Regions from separate parts of the Arthrobacter sp. R4-81 genome, predicted to be linked through region 3. Evidence: riboswitches for the same ligand, from Rfam matches in the RefSeq annotation. Region 3 holds a riboswitch; each other region holds the start of a gene.
The links. A riboswitch is a leader RNA that binds a small molecule or an ion and turns the genes downstream of it on or off. The one in region 3 is predicted to bind thiamine pyrophosphate.
Positions count from the first base shown of each region.

Region 1: it holds a riboswitch for thiamine pyrophosphate, as region 3 does, so the genes downstream of both, M1E05_RS02480 (ECF transporter S component) here and thiO (glycine oxidase ThiO) in region 3, are expected to answer to the same signal.
Region 2: it holds a riboswitch for thiamine pyrophosphate, as region 3 does, so the genes downstream of both, thiC (phosphomethylpyrimidine synthase ThiC) here and thiO (glycine oxidase ThiO) in region 3, are expected to answer to the same signal.
Region 4: it holds a riboswitch for thiamine pyrophosphate, as region 3 does, so the genes downstream of both, M1E05_RS09450 (bifunctional hydroxymethylpyrimidine kinase/phosphomethylpyrimidine kinase) here and thiO (glycine oxidase ThiO) in region 3, are expected to answer to the same signal.

Region 1 covers NZ_CP096445.1:528,501-533,905, reverse strand. Annotated here, with positions in the region: gene M1E05_RS02490 (energy-coupling factor transporter transmembrane component T family protein) at 1-738, opposite strand, end outside; gene M1E05_RS02485 (ABC transporter ATP-binding protein) at 735-2,291, opposite strand; gene M1E05_RS02480 (ECF transporter S component) at 2,291-2,923, opposite strand; TPP riboswitch at 2,993-3,134, opposite strand; gene M1E05_RS02475 (SRPBCC family protein) at 3,336-4,250, shown strand; gene M1E05_RS02470 (FAD-binding oxidoreductase) at 4,334-5,405, shown strand, end outside.
Region 2 covers NZ_CP096445.1:1,916,243-1,921,647, forward strand. Annotated here, with positions in the region: gene M1E05_RS08975 (alpha/beta fold hydrolase) at 1-402, shown strand, start outside; gene thiC (phosphomethylpyrimidine synthase ThiC) at 371-2,215, opposite strand; TPP riboswitch at 2,211-2,318, opposite strand; gene M1E05_RS08985 (amidohydrolase family protein) at 2,433-3,515, shown strand; gene M1E05_RS08990 (VOC family protein) at 3,630-4,505, shown strand; gene M1E05_RS08995 (hypothetical protein) at 4,625-5,062, shown strand; gene rpsP (30S ribosomal protein S16) at 5,262-5,405, shown strand, end outside.
Region 3 covers NZ_CP096445.1:1,567,620-1,573,024, forward strand. Annotated here, with positions in the region: gene M1E05_RS07380 (DEAD/DEAH box helicase) at 1-46, opposite strand, end outside; gene M1E05_RS07385 (RNB domain-containing ribonuclease) at 325-1,848, opposite strand; gene M1E05_RS07390 (ferritin-like fold-containing protein) at 1,890-2,609, shown strand; gene thiE (thiamine phosphate synthase) at 2,664-3,350, opposite strand; TPP riboswitch at 3,377-3,496, shown strand; gene thiO (glycine oxidase ThiO) at 3,545-4,846, shown strand; gene thiS (sulfur carrier protein ThiS) at 4,855-5,091, shown strand; gene M1E05_RS07410 (thiazole synthase) at 5,135-5,405, shown strand, end outside.
Region 4 covers NZ_CP096445.1:2,004,782-2,010,186, forward strand. Annotated here, with positions in the region: gene M1E05_RS09445 (Rne/Rng family ribonuclease) at 1-3,063, shown strand, start outside; TPP riboswitch at 3,184-3,281, shown strand; gene M1E05_RS09450 (bifunctional hydroxymethylpyrimidine kinase/phosphomethylpyrimidine kinase) at 3,264-4,835, shown strand; gene rplU (50S ribosomal protein L21) at 5,178-5,405, shown strand, end outside.

The DNA.
Region 1 (5,405 bases), 1.0 Mb from region 3:
AGCAGCGATCACCGTTCCGCCCACGAGCACCCAGATGTCCAGCCTGCTGTACGTGGATTCACGCGCCCACGTTCGCTGGGCTCCGCCGAACCCCCGCGCCTCCATAGTGACCGCCAGCCTTGAAGCGCGCCGGATGGCCTGCACCAGGAGCCCGAAACTCTGGCCCAGCGTGGCCCGGAGCCGCTGCGAGGGAGTGCCGCGGGAACCTACTCCACGCGCGCGGCGGGCCATCCCGATGGTTTGCCATTCCTCCGCCATAAGCCCTACAAGGCGCATCGCAGCCAGAGTTCCCAGGACGAAGCGGTGCGGCAGTTTCGCTTTTTGGGCCAGGGCGTCGGCAAGGTCTGTAGGGTCGGTGCAGCTCATAAGCAGCACCGCCGGCAGTGCAATTGCCAGCCCCCGGAGCATAAATCCCAGCCCCAGTTCAAGGGAACCTGCGCTGATGGACCAGATGCCGACGTCGAGCAGTATCCTTCCGGTGTCCGGAGCCAGGATGGCGGTACTCCAGCCGCCCAGGGCTGCGGCGATGATCAGAGGCCAGCCCCGCTGCCACAGGAGCAATGGAGTCAGTCCTGCCAACGGGAACAGCAGCAGCTCGAAGCCCAGCGCCACAGTCGCCGAGACCCAGTCGATGGACAACGCCAGGACCAGCGTGATGAGGAAGACGGCGACAAACTTAGCCAGCGGGTTGGCGCGGCTGAGGAGCGATTCACCCCGGAGGGTCAGGGCTTCCCTCATGATGCCGCCATTTCCGGAGTCCCCATTGCGAGTTCGGTGCCGCCGAGGACCGAGGAGAATTCCTGGTCGTGGGTCACGGAAACCACTGCGGCTCCGGCGTCCAGGAGCTCGGAGAGGAAAGAGGCGAGTTCGGCCCAGGTGTTGGCGTCCTGGCCAAAAGTGGGCTCATCCAGCACCAGCACCTGCGGGTGGGCGGCCAGTACTGTGGCCACCGAGAGCCGTCGCTTTTCGCCTCCGGACAGTGTGTAGGGGTTGGCGTCCACGAGGGAAGTGAGCCTGAGCCGCTCCAGGAGTTCGTCGACGCGTTCCTCGCCATGACCCAGATGCCTGGGGCCGAAAAGGAGCTCGTCCAAGACTCTGCCGGTGACAAACTGGTGCTCAGGTTCCTGGAACACCGTGCCGATCCTGGAAATCAGCTGTTCGGCCTTCCACTTGTATGGATCAATTCCGGCGCCGGCGCTGAGCTCAAGGGTGGCAGATACCGCTCCGTCCACAGGCTTCAGCAGCCCGGCCAGCGTGAGGGCAAAGGTGGACTTTCCCGAGCCGTTAGGCCCCGTGACGGTCAGAGCTTCGCCGGCGCGAACCTGCGCCGATATCCCGCTTTGCACGGGTGTGGGAGGAAGCGTCTTGAAGCCGCGACGCCGGGGCTGTTCACGCGAGACCGCAAGCTCTTCCGCGGCAAGGAGCAGCTGGCCGTTACCGGTGCTGCCGGGGGGCAACGCAGCAACTGAACCCCGCGGGCGGGTCGCCGGAATATGGCCGGGAACCCAGACGCCCGCCCTGATCAGCATCTCCTTTGCCTGCTCCAGGACCCGGTCAGGCGTTCCGTCAATGAGCACCGCGCCCTCATTCGAAGCTCCCGGCTGCAGCACCACGATGCGGTCCACAAGGTCTTTCCACACCGCAACACGGTGCTCTACCACCACCAGGGTTGCGCCGGTCTTCTCCAGACAACGGCTCACGGCGTCACGGACTTCCAGCACCCCGGCTGGATCGAGGTTGGCGGTGGGCTCATCCAGCAGAATGAGTCCGGGACGCATGGCCAGGATGCCGGCGAGCGCCAGGCGCTGCTTTTGCCCGCCGGACAGGGCGGACGTCGGGTGGTCCAACGGCAAGTGAGCCAGCCCGACGTCGTCGAGCGCCTCATGCACACGTGCCCAGATCTCCGCCCGGGGTACTGCAAGGTTTTCGGCACCGAACGAGACGTCGTCGCCGAGCCGGGACAGGATCACCTGCGTTTCCGGATCCTGCTGCATTAGCCCGGCACGCCCGCGCTGGGCACGTGGCGGCTGGCTGTCAATGAGCAGCGAACCGGACTCGTCGGAGTCCCCGGCCTCGCCGTCGTCGTTCGTGTCGCCGAGCACCCCCGCGAGGGCGTGCAGGAGCGTGGACTTACCGGCACCCGAGGGGCCGAGCAGGAGCACCCGCTCCCCCGGGCGGATGTCCAGATCAAGCCCTTGGACGGCAGGGCTGGGCCTGCCGGCGTGCCGCCAGGCCCACCCTTGTGCCGTTACCCCGGCGGGGCGGACGCCGCCGTCGCGAATCGGAGTCATCAGGAGAAGACGGGCTCCGTCGCAGCCTTACGGGAGGCGAAGGAGCTCAAAACTCCGGTCTTCGCGAGGCCACGGGTGGCGATCCAGGACAGGGCCCCGGCAATGACGGCACCCGAGATTGCCGTGAACAGGATGTAGGCTGCCTTGTCGCCGGCTGCGTAGGCGATGTTCCAGCCCCAGGGCGCGAACGAATCGTTCAGGCCGCAGAACAGTCCCGCCCCGGCGCCGGCAAGCAGAGCGACCGGAAGGTTGAACTTCTTGTACACAAACGCCGCGAACACCAGTTCGGCGCCAAGGCCCTGCAGCAGGCCGGAAATCAGCACGGTGGTGCCGTACTGCGAGCCCATGAGGAGCTCGCCCGTTGCCGCCACTGTCTCGCAGAAGAGGGCCGCGCCCGGCTTACGGATGATGAGCATCCCCAGCACCGCGGGGATCATCCAGCCACCTGCGTAGAGCCCGGTCAGCGGCGGGTAAACCGCATTAAGCGGAGCCGAAACAACGTTGGCGCCCTGGGACCATGCCCAGAAGATCACGCCTCCGGCGACGGCAATCAGCGCCGCCACCACAATGTCCACAACGCGCCAGCTCTTTTTGCTGGCAGTGGGGGTCTGCTTTGCAGAAATTCCAGTCATGTCTTCCTCCTGAGGAACAGGAGGGGAAAGTGCTCCCCGGCTACCGCGGATTGCGCCGCTTCTGCCGGACACTCTGAGAACTCGACTCCCTTGCGCCGGTACTAACCGGATCAGGTTCGAGGGTCTGCGGCTGTCCGCACTCTCAGCGCCCATCCATCGCACTCCCGGAATCCCGGTGATGCCCGACGGCGGCGCTCCCCTGTCGTAATCAATCTGCCCTTGTGGGCGTTGTCCAGTTTACACCTGCGGTGATTGCGATCCCTGTGGCGGTGTCACAATCGGTGGCGTAGGACTCCTGCCGACTGGCGGGGCCTCTGGGTGCCGGTTGTCCGTTCCGATTGGGGGTATTGACCCGTTTCCCGCTGAGGGCTACGTTGACCCTGCAGCCACGGTTCAATGTAAGGGATGGACCATGAAAATCCTCGCAGCGGTTTCGATGGCGCAACTGCTTGTCCACGTTGCGGGCGCACGGAAGGCGATCCGTGACCGGGTGCCGTATGACACTCCGTCCGGGCGCGGGAAGCCCGAGAACGTCGCCCGGGACATGTGGAACCCTGCCCTAGGCAGCGGGATGGCCGCGCCGTGGCCGGTCCTTGGGGCCCAAGCTATTGGCATCCTGATGCTCTTTGGCAAGCCGCGGCCCTGGGTGGGGAGGGCCTTGGGATGGCTAGGCTTCGGGTACATCTACGGCTACCTGAGTGAGCGCAGCGTCCGGGCATCCTTCCGGCACCCCGATATGAAAACCACTCCCCTGACCGTCCTCGGCACCGTCCTCTCCATTGCCATGGCCCTGTCAGGTCTGTCACGGACTGAACGGTCCGATGACTTCGGCCCTCATGAGCTCGCACGCGACGGCGTGGCTCCGACGCTGAGAGAACACCTCGTGAGAAGGCTCCAACTGGAATCGCGAATTGAGCTTCAGGCTCCGGCTTCAAAGGTCTTCGACTTCGTTGCAGACCACACGAACGCTCCCCAATGGCAAAGCGGCATCGATGAGATACGGCGTATCACGCTGGGTCCTATCGGCGTTGGCACCGAGCATGAATTAACGCGGCGATTCGCAGGGATGAAGGTCGTCGCCCGTAACCGCTTCATTGCATACGAGCCCGGCCGCTTCGTCGCCTTCGAGATTCCCTCGGGCAAGATGACCGGAGTCGCCTCCTATCTGGTCGAGCCCACCGGCGCCAACACCTGTCGGCTCATCAGCAATGTGGATTTCCAAGTGACCGGGCTGGCCCGGTTCGCCATACCCCTTCTGACGCTGATGTTCAAGCGAGACGACGAAAAGGCGCTAGCCAACCTTAGGGCCCTGGTGGAGCACGCCTGAGCCGATGATTGGTCCCCCGATTCCCTCTTGTCAGTTAGTCCGAACGGTGGGAATCTGCTCAGAGAAGAGAGGTCCGTGAGGCTATGGCAGAGAGCACGGAGATCGACAGCGGTGCTGTCGATGAACTACAGACATCCTTTCGGGGTGAACTCCTCCGGCCGGATGATGTTGGTTACGACGCCCATCGCAAGGTGTGGAACGGATCGATTGATCGCTATCCCGCACTCATAGCGCGCTGCACCGGTGTCCCAGATATACGCGCTGCCCTCCGGCTCGCCCGCTCGCAAGACCTGCTGGTCGCCGTGCGGGGAGGCGGTCATAGCTTCCCTGGGCTGTCAGTGTGCGACGACGGCATGCTTATTGATCTCGGTCCCATGAAAGGGATTCGAGTGGACCCCGAGGCCGGAACGGCCCGTGTTCAAGCCGGCGTACTCCTTGGCGAGCTGGATCGCGAGACGCAGGAGTTCGGTCTCGCTGTTCCTTCGGGAATCGTCACCCACACCGGAGTGGCGGGCCTCACGCTGGGCGGCGGCCTCGGGTGGGTCATGCGCAAGTACGGGCTGACGATTGATCAGCTTCTGTCCGTAGATGTGGTCACCGCCGAAGGCGGACTGGTCAGGGCCAGCGAGGATCAGAACGCCGACCTCTTCTGGGGCGTGCGGGGCGGTGGCGGGAACTTCGGCATAGTCAACCAGTTCGAGTTCCGCCTTAACCCTGTGGGCCCCTACGTAATGGCGGGTCCGGTCTTCTGGCCGATGGAAGATGCTCCGGAAGTGCTGCGCTTTTATCGGGACTGGATCGGGGACTGCCCCGACGGGCTTATGACCATCGCGGTGCAGAGAAGGGCGCCGGCGCTGCCGTTCGTCCCCACTGACCTGGTCGGAAAGCACGTCATCGCGATCGCGGCCTGCTATGCGGGACCGGTCGAGGACGGTGAACGAATCGTGCGGCCTCTCAAGGAATTCGGTTCCCCCGTGCTCGATCTTTGCCGGCCGAAGCCTTATCTGGAGCATCAGAAGATGTTCGATCCATCGTTCCCCCATGGCTGGTCCTACTACGTCCGGTCCTGTGACGTCGCAGCGCTGGACGACGACGTCATTGACATCGTCGTCGAGCATGGCATGCGCATCACCTCGCCGATCACCAGCATCGGTC
Region 2 (5,405 bases), 350 kb from region 3:
CTTCCCGCGACCGCGGCCCACAGGTCCCTCATGGAGCCGCTCTTCGACATCAGGCACCAGCTTGGGGACGAAGACTTCCAGCGGGAATTCGTCCGCCGTGCTTTTTCGGCCGAAGCGCCCGGGCCAACCACCCCCGAGGCTCGCAAGGCCGCCAGGCGGCTCCGGCTCCAGGCTCCGCCGTGGGAAGCGCCGCTCCACATTGTGCCGGGGGTACCAACCCTGGTCCTCACTGGCGGGTGGGAGCCGCTCTATGAGGAGATCGCTGCTTATCTGCGCGAAACCGGTGCCCTTCACCGGACTGCGGCGGGAGGGCACCGGCCTCACGATTCCGTAGAGGGAGACCGCATCATCCGGTCATTCCTGGCTGACGTCAGCCGGCGTCAGCAGTCCCGGGCTTCCTGATCCTGGTGCCGTCATTTGCCGGCACCAGCAATTCGGGCAGATACACCTTTCCGCCGGCGGCGAGGAATTCCTCGCTTTTCTCCCGCATGCCAGCCGTCAACGCAGCAATTTCTGCAACCTGCGCCTGGGCCTCCGCAGACCCGAACTCGTTCCGAATGTCCTGGCTGATCCGCATGGAGCAGAACTTGGGACCGCACATGGAGCAGAAATGGGCAGTCTTGGCTGGTTCGGCCGGGAGTGTTTCGTCATGGAAAGCCTCGGCGGTTACCGGATCGAGTGAGAGTGCGAACTGGTCCCGCCAGCGGAATTCGAACCGTGCCTTGGAAAGTGCATCGTCCCGCTCGTGCGCTCCGGGATGCCCTTTCGCAAGGTCTGCGGCGTGGGCGGCGATCTTGTAGGTGATCACACCAGTCTTCACGTCGTCTTTGTTCGGCAGGCCCAGGTGTTCCTTGGGGGTGACGTAGCAGAGCATGGCGGTGCCATAGCGGGCAATCTCGGTGGCCCCAATAGCCGACGTAATGTGGTCATACCCCGGGGCGACATCGGTGACGAGCGGGCCCAGGGTGTAGAACGGCGCGCCCTTGCAGAGCTCCTGCTGGCGCTCCACGTTCTCCCGCACCAGGTGGAACGGGATGTGGCCGGGACCCTCCACCATCACCTGGACATCAAAATCCCAGGCCCGCTGGGTGAGCTCGGCAAGCGTGTCGAGCTCGGCGAACTGTGCGGCGTCGTTGGCGTCTGCGGTGGCACCGGGCCGTAACCCGTCACCCAGCGAAAACGCGACGTCGTACATCGCGAAAATATCGCACAGCTCGTCGAAGTGGGTGTAAAGGAAGTTCTCCTCGTGGTGGGCGAGGCACCAGCCGGCCATGATGGAGCCGCCCCGTGACACGATGCCTGTGACGCGGTTGGCTGTGAGCGGCACGTAGCGGAGCAGGACGCCGGCGTGGATGGTCATGTAGTCCACGCCCTGCTCGCACTGTTCAATGACGGTGTCGCGGAAGATCTCCCAGGTCAGGGCGTTGGCTTCTCCATTGACCTTCTCCAGTGCCTGGTAGATGGGGACGGTGCCGATGGGCACGGGAGAGTTGCGGATGATCCACTCGCGGGTGGTGTGGATGTCATCGCCGGTAGAGAGGTCCATCACTGTGTCGGCTCCCCACTGGGTAGCCCACTGCAGCTTGTCCACCTCTTCGGCGATAGAGCTTGTCACGGCCGAGTTTCCGATGTTCGCGTTGATCTTTACCAAGAAGGCCTTGCCGATGATCATGGGCTCGGACTCGGGGTGGTTAATATTGTTCGGGATGATGGCCCGGCCTGCCGCCAGCTCGCTGCGGACCAACTCAACATCGCAATTTTCGCGGAGAGCCACAAACCGCATTTCCGGGGTGATCATTCCCTGACGCGCGTAGTGCATCTGGGTGACCGTCCTGCCGCCGACGGCACGGCGGGGCACCGGCTGCGCTCCTTTCCACTCCTCTGAGGCTGCTCCCCGACGGACAGCCGAGCGGCCGTCGTCGAGCAGGGTGCGCTCCCGTCCGCTGTACGGCTCTGTGTCCCCGCGGGCTTCTATCCATTCGGAACGGAACGGCCTGAGACCGACCACCGGGTCGCTGCCGGGACCGGCCGTGCGGTAGACGTGGAAAGGACCGTTTCTATCGCCGTTGGGGGAGTCCTCCAAGGCGATTGCAGTCACCGGCACCTTGATTCCGTTTCCTTCGCCGGAGACGTAGGTGAGGGAGTGTGACTTCAGGGACTGCGTTTCGCCGGAGGGAATTTGGACAGGGCTGTGCTGTGATTCTGGGGTACTCAAGGGAATACTCACTTCCTTCGCCGGCATTACCCGGACAGGTTCAACGGTCGCAGGCTGCGTCAGCCCGATCTCAGCCCCTGCAAGGGCACCCGTGTGGTCGTAAATGAAGCTATCACACCGATGCCTCCTGCAACCCGAGGCGTCCCACAAACCGGGGCGCCGCAGCATCGCCATGCCAGGGAACATCCTGCGGTGGTCCGCCGTTAGGCTTTTGTCCGTGCCGAAAATAATTGAATTCAGCGGAACGGTGCTCACATCACCTGACTCGGAGCGACACGGAATGTGGGCAGTAGACGGGAAGCTGACCTTTCGTCGTCCCGCAGGAAACCCCGGCGTCGTCCTCGATGGCTGGGTGATGCCAGGGCTCGCCGATGCCCATTGCCACATCGGCCTGGGCCCGGAGGGTGAAGTGCCTGACCATGTGGCCGAGGCGCAGGCCCTGCAAGACAGGAATGCCGGCACCCTGCTGGTCCGCGATGCCGGCTCCCCCAGCGATACCAGATGGCTTCAGCACCGCAGGGACATGCCACGGATCATCAGGTCCGGCAGGCATGTTGCCAGGACGCGCCGCTACCTGAAGAACCTCGCCCTGGAGGTGGAGCCCCGGGATCTGGCGGAAACCGTGAGGAAGCAGGCCCGTGCGGGTGATGGGTGGATCAAACTTGTGGGGGACTGGATAGACCGCGACGCCGGGGATCTCGCCCCTTGTTTTCCGTCCTGGGCGGTGAAGGATGCCGTTCTCGCGGCGCACGAGGAGGGTGCCCGGGTCACCGCCCACTGTTTTGCCGAGGACACGCTGGATGACATGCTCGACGCCGGGATTGACTGCATCGAACACGGAACCGGCCTCCTTCCGCGCCACATCCCCCGCTTCATCGAGCAGGGTGTTGCCTTGGTTCCCACCCTGGTCAACATCGGAACCTTTCCAGATATCGCCAAACGGGCAGATGCGAAGTTCCCGGTCTACGCCGCCCATATGCGGTCCTTGTGGGCACGGCGCAATGAGCGCGTCCTGGAGGCATTCGAAGCGGGAGTGCGAATCCTTGCCGGCACAGATGCGGGAACAGTCATAGCCCACGGACGGATCGTGGACGAAGTCCTCGCCCTGAATGCCGCAGGGCTCCCTGCCGCTGCGGCACTGGACTCTGCGGCCTGGGCTGCACGCTCCTGGCTGGACGCCGAAGGCGTGACCGAAGGTGCCAGCGCCGATGTGCTGGTGTGCGCCGAAGACCCCCGCGAATCCCTGACTACCCTGAAGACGCTCCGCCATATCGTGCTCAGAGGGGAAGTGCTTCGTTAGGGGAAGTGCTAACAAGGGGAAATGCTCAATGAGGGAATAAATTGAACCTTCAAGTAATTTAACTCTATGAGTGCAGGTCGCCGATCCGGGCGGCCCCCGAACCAGGAGTGAATTATGACCACGGAAACGAGCAGCCAGGATCTGCTTCCCGCCGACCTCACCATGGGCACAGTGATGCTCAAGGTACGGGACCTGACGCTGATGACCGATTACTACCAGCGCGCCCTCGGACTGGAGATCGTGGCGGAGCAGGATGGCGGGCTCTACCTGGGCCGGCGCCGCCAGCCCCTGGTCCACCTTGCTGCAGCTCCCCGACTGGCTGTTCCTTCCCGTGGCGAAGCAGGGCTCTTCCATACAGCCTTGTTGTTCGAAGACCAGCCGGCCCTTGCGGCCACCGTGGCTACGGCAGCCCACTACGAGCCCCGGTTGTTCACGGGAAGCGCCGATCACCTGGTGAGCGAAGCCTTCTACTTCAACGATCCCGAAGGTAACGGCATCGAACTCTACTGGGACCGCCCCCGTGAGGTGTGGTCATGGGATGGCAAGAACGTTGTAATGGACAGCTTGCCTCTTCCCCCTCAGCACTACCTGCAGCGCCACCTGACCGAAGAGAGAGTCTCCGAACAGCGGGAGTCGGGTGCCGGCGTCGGGCACGTCCACCTCCAGGTAGGCGACGTCCAGACGGCCCAGGACTTCTACGTGGATACGCTGGGCTTTGAAAAGACCGCCGGCTGGCACGGTCAGGCCCTTTTTGTCTCCGCCGGTGGCTATCACCACCACATGGCCATGAATGTCTGGAACAGCCGCGGCGCCGGACCACGCAAGGACACGCTGGGGCTGGGGGAAGTTCTCATTGAAGTTCCCGCAGGGGACGACGTCGGGGCGCTCGCCGACCGCCTGAAAGTCGCCGGGGTCTCTTCCCATCACACCGGCCTGGAACTGCGCTTTGAGGATCCGTGGCGCAACAGGATCCGCGTGGCGGTGCGCTGACGATCCCCGCCTTCCGGGTTGGGCCGCCTTCTGCGTTAGGCTGATTCGGACGGCCACGGTGGGGCTCAAAATCCGCATCGTAGGACCTTCCTCGCAGCGACGGAATGAGGATGATTTCCATGGGGTTCACTGAGATCTTTGTTTCCACCCACGACGGCGCGCTGAAGCGGGCCACAGCGCTCGACGATGGCGGACCCGCCACCGGTGATGCCGTGCGCATCCCCGGAATCAGCGACTTCGAAATCGAGCAGTTGGGCGACCTCGCAGGCGCGGCCGTGCACGCTGCAGGCGCGGACTACGAGCTGGCCATGGTGGACGTGGCAAGCGACTCCCTTCTCGGTGTTCCTCCGGCCATGGTCCGTGCCCTGGCCGAATTGCTCAGCTACGAATCTGAAGGCGAAGGCGATGTGCTTGAACATGTCGCCGAGCAGTGGGCTGCGGAAGACGACATGCCTTTCGGGCCCGATGAAGCCAAGGGCTACGTCCAGCGGATTGCAGAGCTGGCAAGCGGCGTTGATGACAACGATCGGACCGGGCTGTACGTCTGGGCGTCGTAGGCGTTAGCGCGTCGAAGAAGACCGGCTGGGGGTCAAGTCGAAATCCCGCCGTCGATCTGGCACAATAAGTAGGTACTTGATCTGCGTGGCCCCTCTCTCCGCGTCTGGATCCTGTCCTTTAGAACCCCCTAGTATGGCCCGCCCCACGGGTGCAGAACGCGGGTTCGACCCCGTTTCAGAAACAGGAGTGACCACAAAAGTGGCCGTAAAGATTCGCCTTAAGCGCTTCGGTAAGATGCGCGCACCGTACTACCGCATTGTCGTTGCAGACTCACGCACCAAGCGTGATGGTCGTGCCATCGAAGAAATCGGCAAGTACCACCCCACCGAGGAGCCCTCATAC
Region 3 (5,405 bases):
TTCCGGTGTCGTCGGTCAGAAGTTGGTGCGTGTGCAATTCACTCACAGTGGAGTTTCCTTATTCATTTGGGCATAGGCGCTGCCTGCTCAACGGGGCGGTTTGATAGGCCGTTCCGGAGCACGCTCGGGCGCGCTAGCAAATCCAGTGGAAGCCGATCGCGGGCTATCTATGCTGGCACTGGTGACCAACTGGTGTGTCTCAAGATCGCGTAGGGGCGGGCTTGTTGATTCTTTAAAAGGAAGGAAATCAACGACCGGGCATCCATTACTACACCTTCAGTCTAGCTGTTGACACGAAAAGCACTGGACGCGACCCGATTTGGGTCAGTCCACGAGCTCGAGCAAGACCTCCGGGGCGGAGATGTCGCAGGCCACCAGCCGGACCCTGACGTTGGTGCCGGGTTCGAGCTCTCCCGTACACCTGGCCGTGACCGCAGGTTCTGCAATCTGCACAATCCCGGAAGGTCCGGACCCGTTCAGGCTGCCGTTGCCATTGTTGCCGTTGCCGTTGCTGCCGCCGTTGCTGCCGCCGTTGCCGCCATTACCGTTGAGTTTGCCTTGCCGGGATCCGGAGATCACAACTGCTTCGAATTCCTGCCCGATGTGGTTGACCAGGAGCGCGGCTTCAACGGTGTTCAGGGCGAGGCGTTCCATCCTGCCGGCGAGCTGGTCGGAAGCGGCCATGATGGCCGGCAGCGACGGAAGGGCCTCGCGTGCCCAGCGGGGGACGTCAAAGCCGTTGCTCAGTGCTTCACAGATGACCAGGACGAAGCGGTCCACGAGCCTGCGCAGCGGTGCTGTGGTGTGCGCATAACTGGCACCGATGGCCGATTGAATGGCGTTCTCCGGGACCGTTCCATCAAACGGGGTGTAGTTTGCTCCCCGGAACAACATCCCCGCCGAGTGCAGGATGGCCAGTTGCTTAGGATCCCGGGGATCGAGGGTGCGCAGGTATTCCCCGTAACTGAATTGACCATCCCAGGGCTTGCCAAGGGCCTGCGTCTGAGTTCGGAAATTATCGAGGGACCGCTCGTCGGGAGTGGGCATGGTCCGGAGAATGCCCACCTTGCCGTTCAGCATGAGTTTTGCGGCTGCCATGCCTGTCATCAGGGAAATCTGGGCGTTCCAGTCCTCAACCGGAAGCTGGGGTGTTGCAATGATCCGGTAGCCGCCGTCCGGAAGCTGTTGGATTTCCTGTTCGGGCATGTTCAGGCTTGCACCCTCTCTGCCCCGCTCCAGCTCGACCCGCTTGATCCCCACTTCCTTGAGCAGCTGCAACACGAGTGGCGCGGTTCCTGCATCAAGCTGTGTCTGGGCCTGCCTGTAGCTGAGCTTCGCCCGGCTCCGGACCGTCGCCCGGCGCACGGCAACCTTTGACACTTCTGCCGCCCGGTCGAGATCGAATTCCCAAACGAACGCCGAGCACAGCTGACCTTCCAACAGGCTGCCGGCCTGCTCGCTGATCACTTCGGGATGCAACGGGATGCGACCGTCGGGCGCGTAGAACGTCTGCCCCCGCCGTCGGGTTTCGGCGTCCAAGGGGCCGCCCGGCTCCACAAAGGAGGGCACGTCGGCGATGGCGTAGTAGACCTTGTAACCGTCACCGGCCCTGTCTATAAAAACAGCCTGGTCAAGGTCGGTGGAGGACGCCGGGTCAATGGTGATGAACTCGATGGCCGTGAGATCCAGGTCCGGAAGGCGGTGGTCCGCAACGGCCTTTTCAGCTTCTTTGAGGGCCTCGTCCGGGAAGGCGCCGGGCAGCTCCAGGCGGGTGCGCAGAGCACTGAGCGCCGCGGCCAGCTGGTTGCTCTGAGCGTGAACACTGGGAGCCAGACGATGATGTGACACGAAAATCAGGTTAGCCCGATTTGCGCCATTAGTCTTGGATCATGAGCACTTCCCCCACAGACAACGCTCGCCGGGACCGTTTCCTTGCGGACCTCCTGGGAGTCATGGCCTATGGGGAGCTTTCCGCCTTTGAGAGATACTCTGCGGACGCCCGTTACTCGCCCACCCTCCATGACCGGGCCGTTATGGGCAGGATCGCTGTGCTGGAATTCCAGCACTATGAACTGGTAAGTGCCAGGCTTGCAGGGTTGGGTGTTGATGCCGAGGAAGCCATGCTGCCATTCCAGCCCGCCATCGACCATTTCCACGATCGTACGCGCCCGGCGGACTGGTACGAGTCCCTGATGAAGGCGTACGTGATTGACACTGTTTCGGCTGATTTCTACTTTGCGGTGTCCGAGTACGTCGAGCCGGAAAGCAGGCAGCTGATCCGGCAGGTCCAGTCAGCCGAGGATGTCACGGAGATTCTTCGTGTACGGCTCAAGAAAGCGTTGTCTGATGATCCCAGGTTGGCGTCGAGGCTGGCCTTGTGGGGGAGGCGGTTGCTGGGGGAGGCTCTCACCCAGGCGCAGCGGGTGGGCTTCGAGCGTGCTTTCCTGTCGGGCCTCATAGCCAGCCAAGGTAATGACCCACCCGGGTCAGACTCAGGAGTGGGAAACGTCCGGGACGACGCCGAGGCCAAACTCATGGTTGTTGATTTGATGAAGGAGCTGGCGGGGAACCACTCCCGGCGCATGACGCAATTGGGCCTGACAGGCTAGCCAATCGGCTTCGGATGGTGAGACAGCTCGGTTGATCAGACCGTAAAGCCCGGGTCAGGCTCCGGCGTCGAGCACTTGCAGGATGGCCTTGGCTGCGGCCGCAGGATCGTCTGCCTCTGTAATGGCCCGGACCACCACTACACGCGAGGCGCCGGCGGCCACCACCTGCTCCACATTGGCGAGGTCGATGCCGCCGATTGCGAACCAGGGCAGGAGTATGCCGTCGACAGTCATTCGGTCTGCCGCCCTGATGGCGTCAGCCGCATAAGTGACGAGTTCAAGCCCGACGGCGGTCCGTCCGGGTTTAGTGGGAGTGGACCAGACCGGCCCGACACAGAAGTAATCCAGGCCGCTTCGCCCCGGTGATGCGGCAATAGCGGCATCAACCTCCCCCGGGGTATGAGTGGAAAGGCCGATCACTGTTTCACTGCCGACGAACGTCCTTGCCGAGTGCAGCGGGAGGTCCTTCTGGCCAAGGTGCAAGACGGGAGCGCCGGACAGGGACGCGATGTCTGCCCTGTCATTGACCGCCCACAGCCGCCCATGCCGCTGGGCCGCGGCCTGCAGGACTTCCAGCAGCTCCAGTTCCTCCGCAGCCTCCAGTTGCTTGTCCCGCAACTGGATGATGTCAACGCCCCCTGCGTAGGCGGCGTCGATGAAGTCCTCAAAGTCCCCCCGGCCCTGGCGGGAGTCGGTGCAGAGGTAGAGGCGGGCGGTGGTGTGGACGGCAGGCTCGGTCATGGCACCAGCCTAGTTCCTCTAAACTGGGGGAGTACCGCGGGAGCCCGCAGCAGCTGTCATAAACTGCCGGGCTGAGAGGGCGTCAGAGCCGACCGCTTGACCTGATCCGGTTAGTACCGGCGTAGGGAAGGAATCCAGTGCTCTCCCACTCAGCACTCTCTCCATCATCCAGCGACACAACGTCCACCGGCTCAATGCATGAGACCGTCTCCGGCACGGATATCAGCGTGGATGTGGCAGTCATTGGCGGCGGAGTGGTGGGCCATGCCATCGCCTGGGAAGCTGCACTGAGTGGGCGCTCCGTGGTCCTGATTGACGATGCCCCCGGTACCGGCGCGAGCTGGGCCGCCGCCGGGATGCTGGCCCCGGTAAGTGAATTGCACTACCAGGAGGAAGACCTGCTGGAACTCATGCTCGAGGCCTCAGCCCTCTGGCCTGCGTTCGCAGCCGGACTTGCCCCTGCCATCGACAGCCGTGTCAACGGACCCTCTGAAGCGGAGGCATCTGGTACCGGATACGTCACCACACCCACGCTCGTCATCGGCGCTGATGCTGCAGACCGCCGGGCGCTCGAGGATCTGAGGCGGGTGCAGGCAGCGAACGGGCTCACAGTGGAGCCACTGACAGTTCGTGAAGCACGCTCCATTGAGCCGCTGCTCAGTCCCGCCGTCTCCGGTGCCTACCGGATCGCCGCCGATCATCAGGTGGACCCTCGAAGGCTCCTTGCCCGGATCGCCGAAGCTCTGGCCGATCCCCAGCGTTCCGGGGGAACCTGCGAAATGCTCCCGGCGAGGGCCGCCCGCCTGCGATGGGATGGTGACCGCGTAGCCGGCGTCGTCCTGGACAACGGAAGAGCCATCCATGCCGGCGAGACTGTCCTGGCCAGCGGACTTGGAACAGGAAAACTGGACGGCCTTCCGCCGGGACTCGATCTTCCCTTGCGGCCTGTCTACGGGGATATCATCAGGCTCCGCGTCCCGGGTCACCTCCAGCCGCTCCTGACCTCAACGGTCCGGGGGATGGTTCATGGCGTGCCGGTGTACATCGTTCCAAGGGACGACGGGACTGTGGTGATCGGAGCCACGCAACGGGAAGCAGCCCTGGAAGCAGGTGCAGCAGACGCAGCGGTCTCCGCCGGAGGTATTTACCAGTTGTTGCGCGACGCGCAGGTACTTCTCCCCGCAGTGGCCGAACTGGAGCTGCTTGAATGCACCGCCCGCGGCCGGCCCGGCACCCCTGACAATGCGCCGCTGCTGGGCAGGGTACGGGACCGCACAGGTGACGCTGACCTCTTGGGCCTCATTGTGGCGACAGGATTCTTCCGCCATGGCATACTTCTGGCTCCGGCGGCCGCATCAATCTGCCTGCAGCTGATGGAGGGCCGGTCTGATTCCCGGTGGGCAGTTTTCGAACCCGGACGATTCTCCTCAGGCTCCTCCGCCGGTCATGTCCGGCGTCACCCCGATCCGGCAACAGCCGGTACCTCTCCGCAGTAAGGAACAGCATGAACATCACCCTCAATGGCGCGGAGCGTGCCATCGACGACGGAGCCTCGGTCACCACGCTGGTAGCCCTGGTTACAGGTAAGAGCCTTGGCCCCGACGGCCAGGCAGCTGACGGTCAGAAACTTGGCGTTGCAGTTGCCCGCAACTCCGAAGTGGTTCCGCGGAGCCGCTGGTCACTGACGGCGCTCGCTGACGGCGACGACGTCGAACTGGTCACCGCAGTACAGGGAGGCTAGGCAAATGCATGAAGGCCCTACTCCAACAGGAAACGCAGGAAACATGATGGTAGCCACCACTTCCAGTCCGGCATACAAGGCGACCGACGAGCTGACCATAGACGGGGTCGATTTCAGTTCAAGGCTCATCATGGGAACCGGTGGGGCTCCAAGCCTTGACGGGCTCGGCGCCGCGCTGCTGGCCTCCGGGACGGAACTGACAACAGTTGCAATGCGCCGGTACTCACCGGCGCAAACGGGTTCCCTCTTCCAGCTCCTCGTGGAGCACAACATCCGGGTGCTGCCGAACACAGCGGGCTGCTTCACCGCCAGGG
Region 4 (5,405 bases), 440 kb from region 3:
ACGGGCGAAGCAGCGGCACCGGAAAAGGCTGCCCCCGCCAAACGGAGCCGTGCACGCAAACCTGTTGAGTCCGCCGTCGCCGAGGAAGCAGCCGTCGCTGGGGAAGCAGCTGCCGCCGACGAACCCGCAGTGACAGACCCTGCGCTGGAAGACGCCCCGAAGAAGAAGCCCGTACGTCGGCGCGCCAGCCGCGCAAAAGCAGCTGTTGCCGAGGTGGAAGACGAAACCACCGAGACCGCTCCGGAGGCTGAAGAAGCACCAACTGACGCCGTCCAGTCTGCCGGTGCGGCTGTTACTGCTCCCGGACAGGAAACCGAAGCTGCCGAGGAACAACCGGAAGCCCAGGAAGCTGCGGACGATGAGCAGCCCAAAGCTGAGACCCCCGCGGTGGGCTCCCTCTTCCTGGAACCCGGCTCGGTAACCTCCATGATTTTCCAGGCACCCGATCTCAGTACGGTTGTCAGGCCTGTCCCGGCACCTGTTGTCGAGGATGACGATGAAACCGAGAACACCTCTGACGAGGGCGAGCTGGACGAATCCGGCAACCGTCGCCGTCGCCGCAGCCGCGGCCGCCGTGGCCGCAGCCGCGGAACCGAGCGTGAAGCCGGAGACGAGACAGAGGACACCGACGGTGACGCCGGTGAAGCGGAAGCTGATGAGCAGGGAACTGCAGGTTTGGGCGACGGCGTCACCTCGCGCCGCCGTCGTCGTCGCCGCCGTGGTGACCAGGACATCGAACTTACCGGCGGGGGAGACGACGATCCTCCCAACACCGTAACGAGGGTCCGCGCACCCCGGGCCGTCACCGAGGCGCCGGTGAGCAACCGCGTCACCAGCGTCAAGGGTTCTACCCGCCTTGAGGCGAAGAAGCAGCGCCGGCGCGAGTCGCGCGACACGGGCCGTCGTCGCACGGTCATCACTGAAGCTGAATTCCTGGCACGCCGTGAATCAGTTGACCGGCAGATGATCGTCCGCCAGCGCGATGACAGAATTCAGATCGCCGTTCTCGAAGACGGCGTCCTGGCCGAGCACTTCGTGTCCAAGACCCAGCAGGATTCACTGATCGGCAACGTCTACCTGGGCAAGGTCCAGAACGTGTTGCCGTCCATGGAGGCTGCCTTCGTCGACATTGGCCGCGGCCGTAATGCCGTGCTGTACGCCGGCGAGGTCAACTGGGATGTGGCCAGCCTGGAAGGCAAGCAGCGCCGCATCGAGAACGCCCTTAAATCAGGCGACTCCGTGTTGGTCCAGGTCACCAAGGACCCCGTAGGGCACAAGGGCGCACGCCTGACCAGCCAGATTTCCCTTCCCGGACGCTACCTGGTCTACGTGCCTGGCGGCTCCATGACCGGAATCTCCCGCAAGCTTCCCGACGTCGAACGGAACCGGCTCAAGCGAATCCTCAAGGACCGCCTGCCCGAAGATGCGGGCGTCATCGTCCGCACCGCTGCCGAGGGGGCTTCCGAAGAGGAGCTGACCCACGACATCAACCGCCTTCGGGCGCAGTGGGAAGGCATCGAAAGCCAGGCGACCTCCACGAAGGTCCTGGCACCGGAACTGCTTTACGGGGAGCCGGACCTCACCATCAAGGTTGTCCGCGACGTCTTCAACGAGGACTTCTCCAAGCTGATCGTCTCCGGCGAGGAAGCCTGGGACACCATCGAGGCCTACGTGACCTACGTGGCTCCGGACCTTGTTGGCCGCCTGGAAAAGTGGACCAAGGACCAGGACATCTTCTCGGCCTGGCGCATCGATGAGCAGATCCACAAGGCACTGGACCGCAAGGTCTTCCTGCCGTCAGGCGGCTCCCTGGTGATCGACCGTACCGAGGCGATGACGGTAGTCGACGTCAACACGGGCAAGTTCACGGGCAGCGGCGGAAACCTCGAAGAGACCGTCACCAAGAACAACCTGGAAGCCGCCGAGGAAGTAGTGCGCCAACTGCGCCTGCGGGACATCGGCGGCATCATCGTGATCGACTTCATCGACATGGTCCTGGAGTCCAACAGGGATCTGGTGCTCCGCCGGATGGTCGAGTGCCTGGGCCGGGACCGGACCAAGCACCAGGTGGCTGAAGTTACCTCCCTCGGCCTGGTCCAGATGACACGCAAGCGTATGGGCACAGGCCTCCTGGAGGTCTTCGGCGAGCAATGCGAACATTGCACCGGCCGCGGCGTGGTCACCCACGACGAGCCAGTGGAGCACCGCAGGGCCAACACCGTCGCCGCGGAGCACTACGTGCCGCGCGCCGAAGTGCAGCCCGCTGCGCGGACTGAGCGCAAGCGGCGTCGCGGCAAAGGCGGGCAGGCCCTGGGAGAGCCGCTGACGCTTCCGGCACCCGTTCACGCCGAACCCACCGACGCCGAGCGTCACGCTAAGGCTGAAGCAACCCGGGCAGCGTTGGCCAACATCGCCGCCGCAGCCCACGCCGCCCACCTTCATGACGACGACGTTCAGGCCGCCCGGGCCAGCGCAACCGGGGCGGAACGGGAAGCTGTCCGGTCAGAACCCGCTGCCCAGGCACCGTCCCGCTCCCGTGAAACCTCACGCCCGCAGGCCACAGAGCCTGTTCAGGCAGGTTCCGACGCCGGGCGCACCGGCCAGGGCGACGACACGTCAGGCGGACGTCCCGCTACTGTCCTTACTTTCGGTGGTGAACGAGTGGTTCTTCCGTTCGTGGACCACGCTGGTGAAGCGTCAACGGGGACACCGGAGTTGACCCTGGACCTGCTGGCCGAGGCCTTCGCCCACTTGGGTGAACAGAGCGATCAGCCACAGGAGACTGAGGAAACCCGGAAGCCTGTCACAGCGCCGGTCACTGCCCCCGAGGTCCACGCCGCTCCGATCGCAGCAGGATCCTCCTCAAGGCGCGGACGCCGTAACCGCAGCGCCAGCCGCGCGCAGGGAGCTGCGAACGAGACCGCCGTCGAGCAGAACCAGGATGCGCCTGCCGCCACAGGTTCCACTCACGCGGCCAAGGCCCCGGCAGCGCCGGCCAAGCCTGCCACCACTGCAAGCGAGCCCATCATCCTGGGTGTGGGAGTGCCTGCCTCAGAGCTGTGAAGGTGAGTTGTCCCAAGGGGAACTGCAGCCAATAGGCGACAGTCAATGTCTGAAGCCCGGACCGGATTATCCCGGACCGGGCTTCGGCTGTTTAACACTCACCTACACCCGCTAGGCTGGGATCCTGACACGGGGTGCCGCGCAAAGGGCCGGCTGAGATCCACACCCGTTGAACCTGTCCGGTTAGCACCGGCGAAGGGATGTCTCCTTTGTCCTCAACGTTTTTGCCGTCACCTGCGGCTGCCGATTCCGCCAGCGCAGTTCTCCGCACTATTCCCCGGGTACTGGCGATAGCCGGCTCTGATCCTTCCGGCGGCGCAGGGATACAGGCAGACCTCAAGAGCATCGCCGCCAATGGCGGCTACGGGATGGCCGTCGTAACGGCCCTTACGGCGCAGAACACCCAAGGCGTCCGTGCCGTCCATGTGCCGCCCGCCTCCTTTCTGGCCGAACAGCTGGAGGCCATTAGCGACGATATCGTCGTAGACGCCGTGAAAATCGGGATGCTCGGAGACGCGGACGTCATTGGTGTGGTCAGGGCCTGGCTCACGAAGGTCCGTCCCGGCGTCGTCGTCCTGGATCCTGTCATGGTGGCCACCAGCGGGGACCGGCTGCTGCAGGAATCCGCCGAAACAGCACTCCGGGCGCTGCTGCCGCTGGCTGATTTGCTCACGCCGAACCTCCCCGAGCTGGCCATGCTGCTTCAGGAGCCCCTGGCAAAGGACTGGAAAGCGGCACTCGAGCAGGGCAAACGCCTTGCAGCCGTCACCGGCGCCACGGTATTGGTAAAGGGCGGGCATCTCGACGGCGGGGAGTGCCCCGATGCCCTCGTGAGTGTTTCGGCTGGGTTTCAGGCGAAGGTGGTGGTGGTTCCGGGCGAGCGTGTGCCCACGCGAAACAGCCACGGTACTGGATGTTCACTTTCATCAGCTTTGGCGACAAGCCAGGCGCGGCTGGGAAACTGGGAAGAGGCCCTGCGGGAGGTCAAGCCCTGGCTGCGCGGAGCCCTGGAAGGATCAGACATCCTGGAAGTGGGCAGGGGAGCCGGCCCTGTTCATCACTTTCACCACTTTCCGGCCATGCCCGTAACGGAGCCCAAAGGACAGACAGAAGTGCAGTCCGGAAGAGCCTTCATGGAGGAACTGCGCGAGAGCGCCGATCATCATTTGGCGTCCATCTACCGCCTCGAGTTCATCCGTGGCCTGGTTGAAGGCTCACTGCCTGAACAGCAGTTCGCTTACTACCTCAGCCAGGACGCGATCTACCTGAATGGATACTCAAGGGTGCTCTCAAGGGCCTCCGCAATGGCTCCCACCGAAGAGGAACAATTGTTCTGGGCGCGGTCCGCACAGCAGTGTCTGGAAGTCGAATCCGAGCTCCACCGCAATTGGCTCAGCACCCGCCCTGTTCAATCTGAGCTGGGACCAGTGACAAAGTCGTACGTGGACCACCTCCTTGCCAGCTCTCTGGCGGGAAGCTACGGAGTGCTTGTTGCTGCTGCTTTGCCATGCTTCTGGCTCTATGCAGAAGTAGGGGCCACCCTTCACTTGGAATTCCAGGCCAACGGAGCTCCGGCGGAACATGCCTACGCCGACTGGCTACGGACGTACGCGGACGAGGATTTTGCCGCCGCCACGCGTCAGGCCATCGGGTTTACGGAACGCGCTGCTCTCGCAGGTTCCGAAGCCGAGCGCCGAGCCATGGCGGTGGCGTTCGGGCAGTCCTCCCGCTACGAGGTGGAATTCTTTGACGCGCCGCGCCTGCACGCATGAACGTGAAGCGGGCGGAGAGCCTGTAAGATCATGGGGCAAGGTTCGGGAAGTCGTGAGGTAAGCCCATGTGGCCCCTATCACGTACTCAGCCCCGGAACCAGCCTCATTTGCGACCGAAGGCAAAATTAGCGTAAACTAGATCTTCGGTGCTTACGCCAACACTTGGGTTTTGACCTCGGGAACGGGCCACTTAGAAAACGGGTGGACATTGTTTCCGGGCTAGCTCACGGATTTCCTTGAGGAATCCACGGCGTTGAGGCACAGCGTGAGCCAGGCCAAACAACCGGACCCAGGTTCCGCACGCAAATTTAGTAAGAAACGTCGAGAGAAGTGAGTTCCCAAGTGGTGTACGCGATTGTCCGCGCAGGCGGCCGCCAAGAGAAGGTTTCCGTTGGAGACTTCGTTACCCTGAACCGCGTCACCGGTGGAGCCGGCAGCACCATTCAGCTGCCCGCACTGCTCCTGGTAGACGGTGACAAGATCACGTCCGCAGCTGCGGACCTGGCTAAGGTAACGGTTACGGCTGAAATCCTTCAGGACCTCCGTGGTCCGAAGATTGTCATCCAGAAG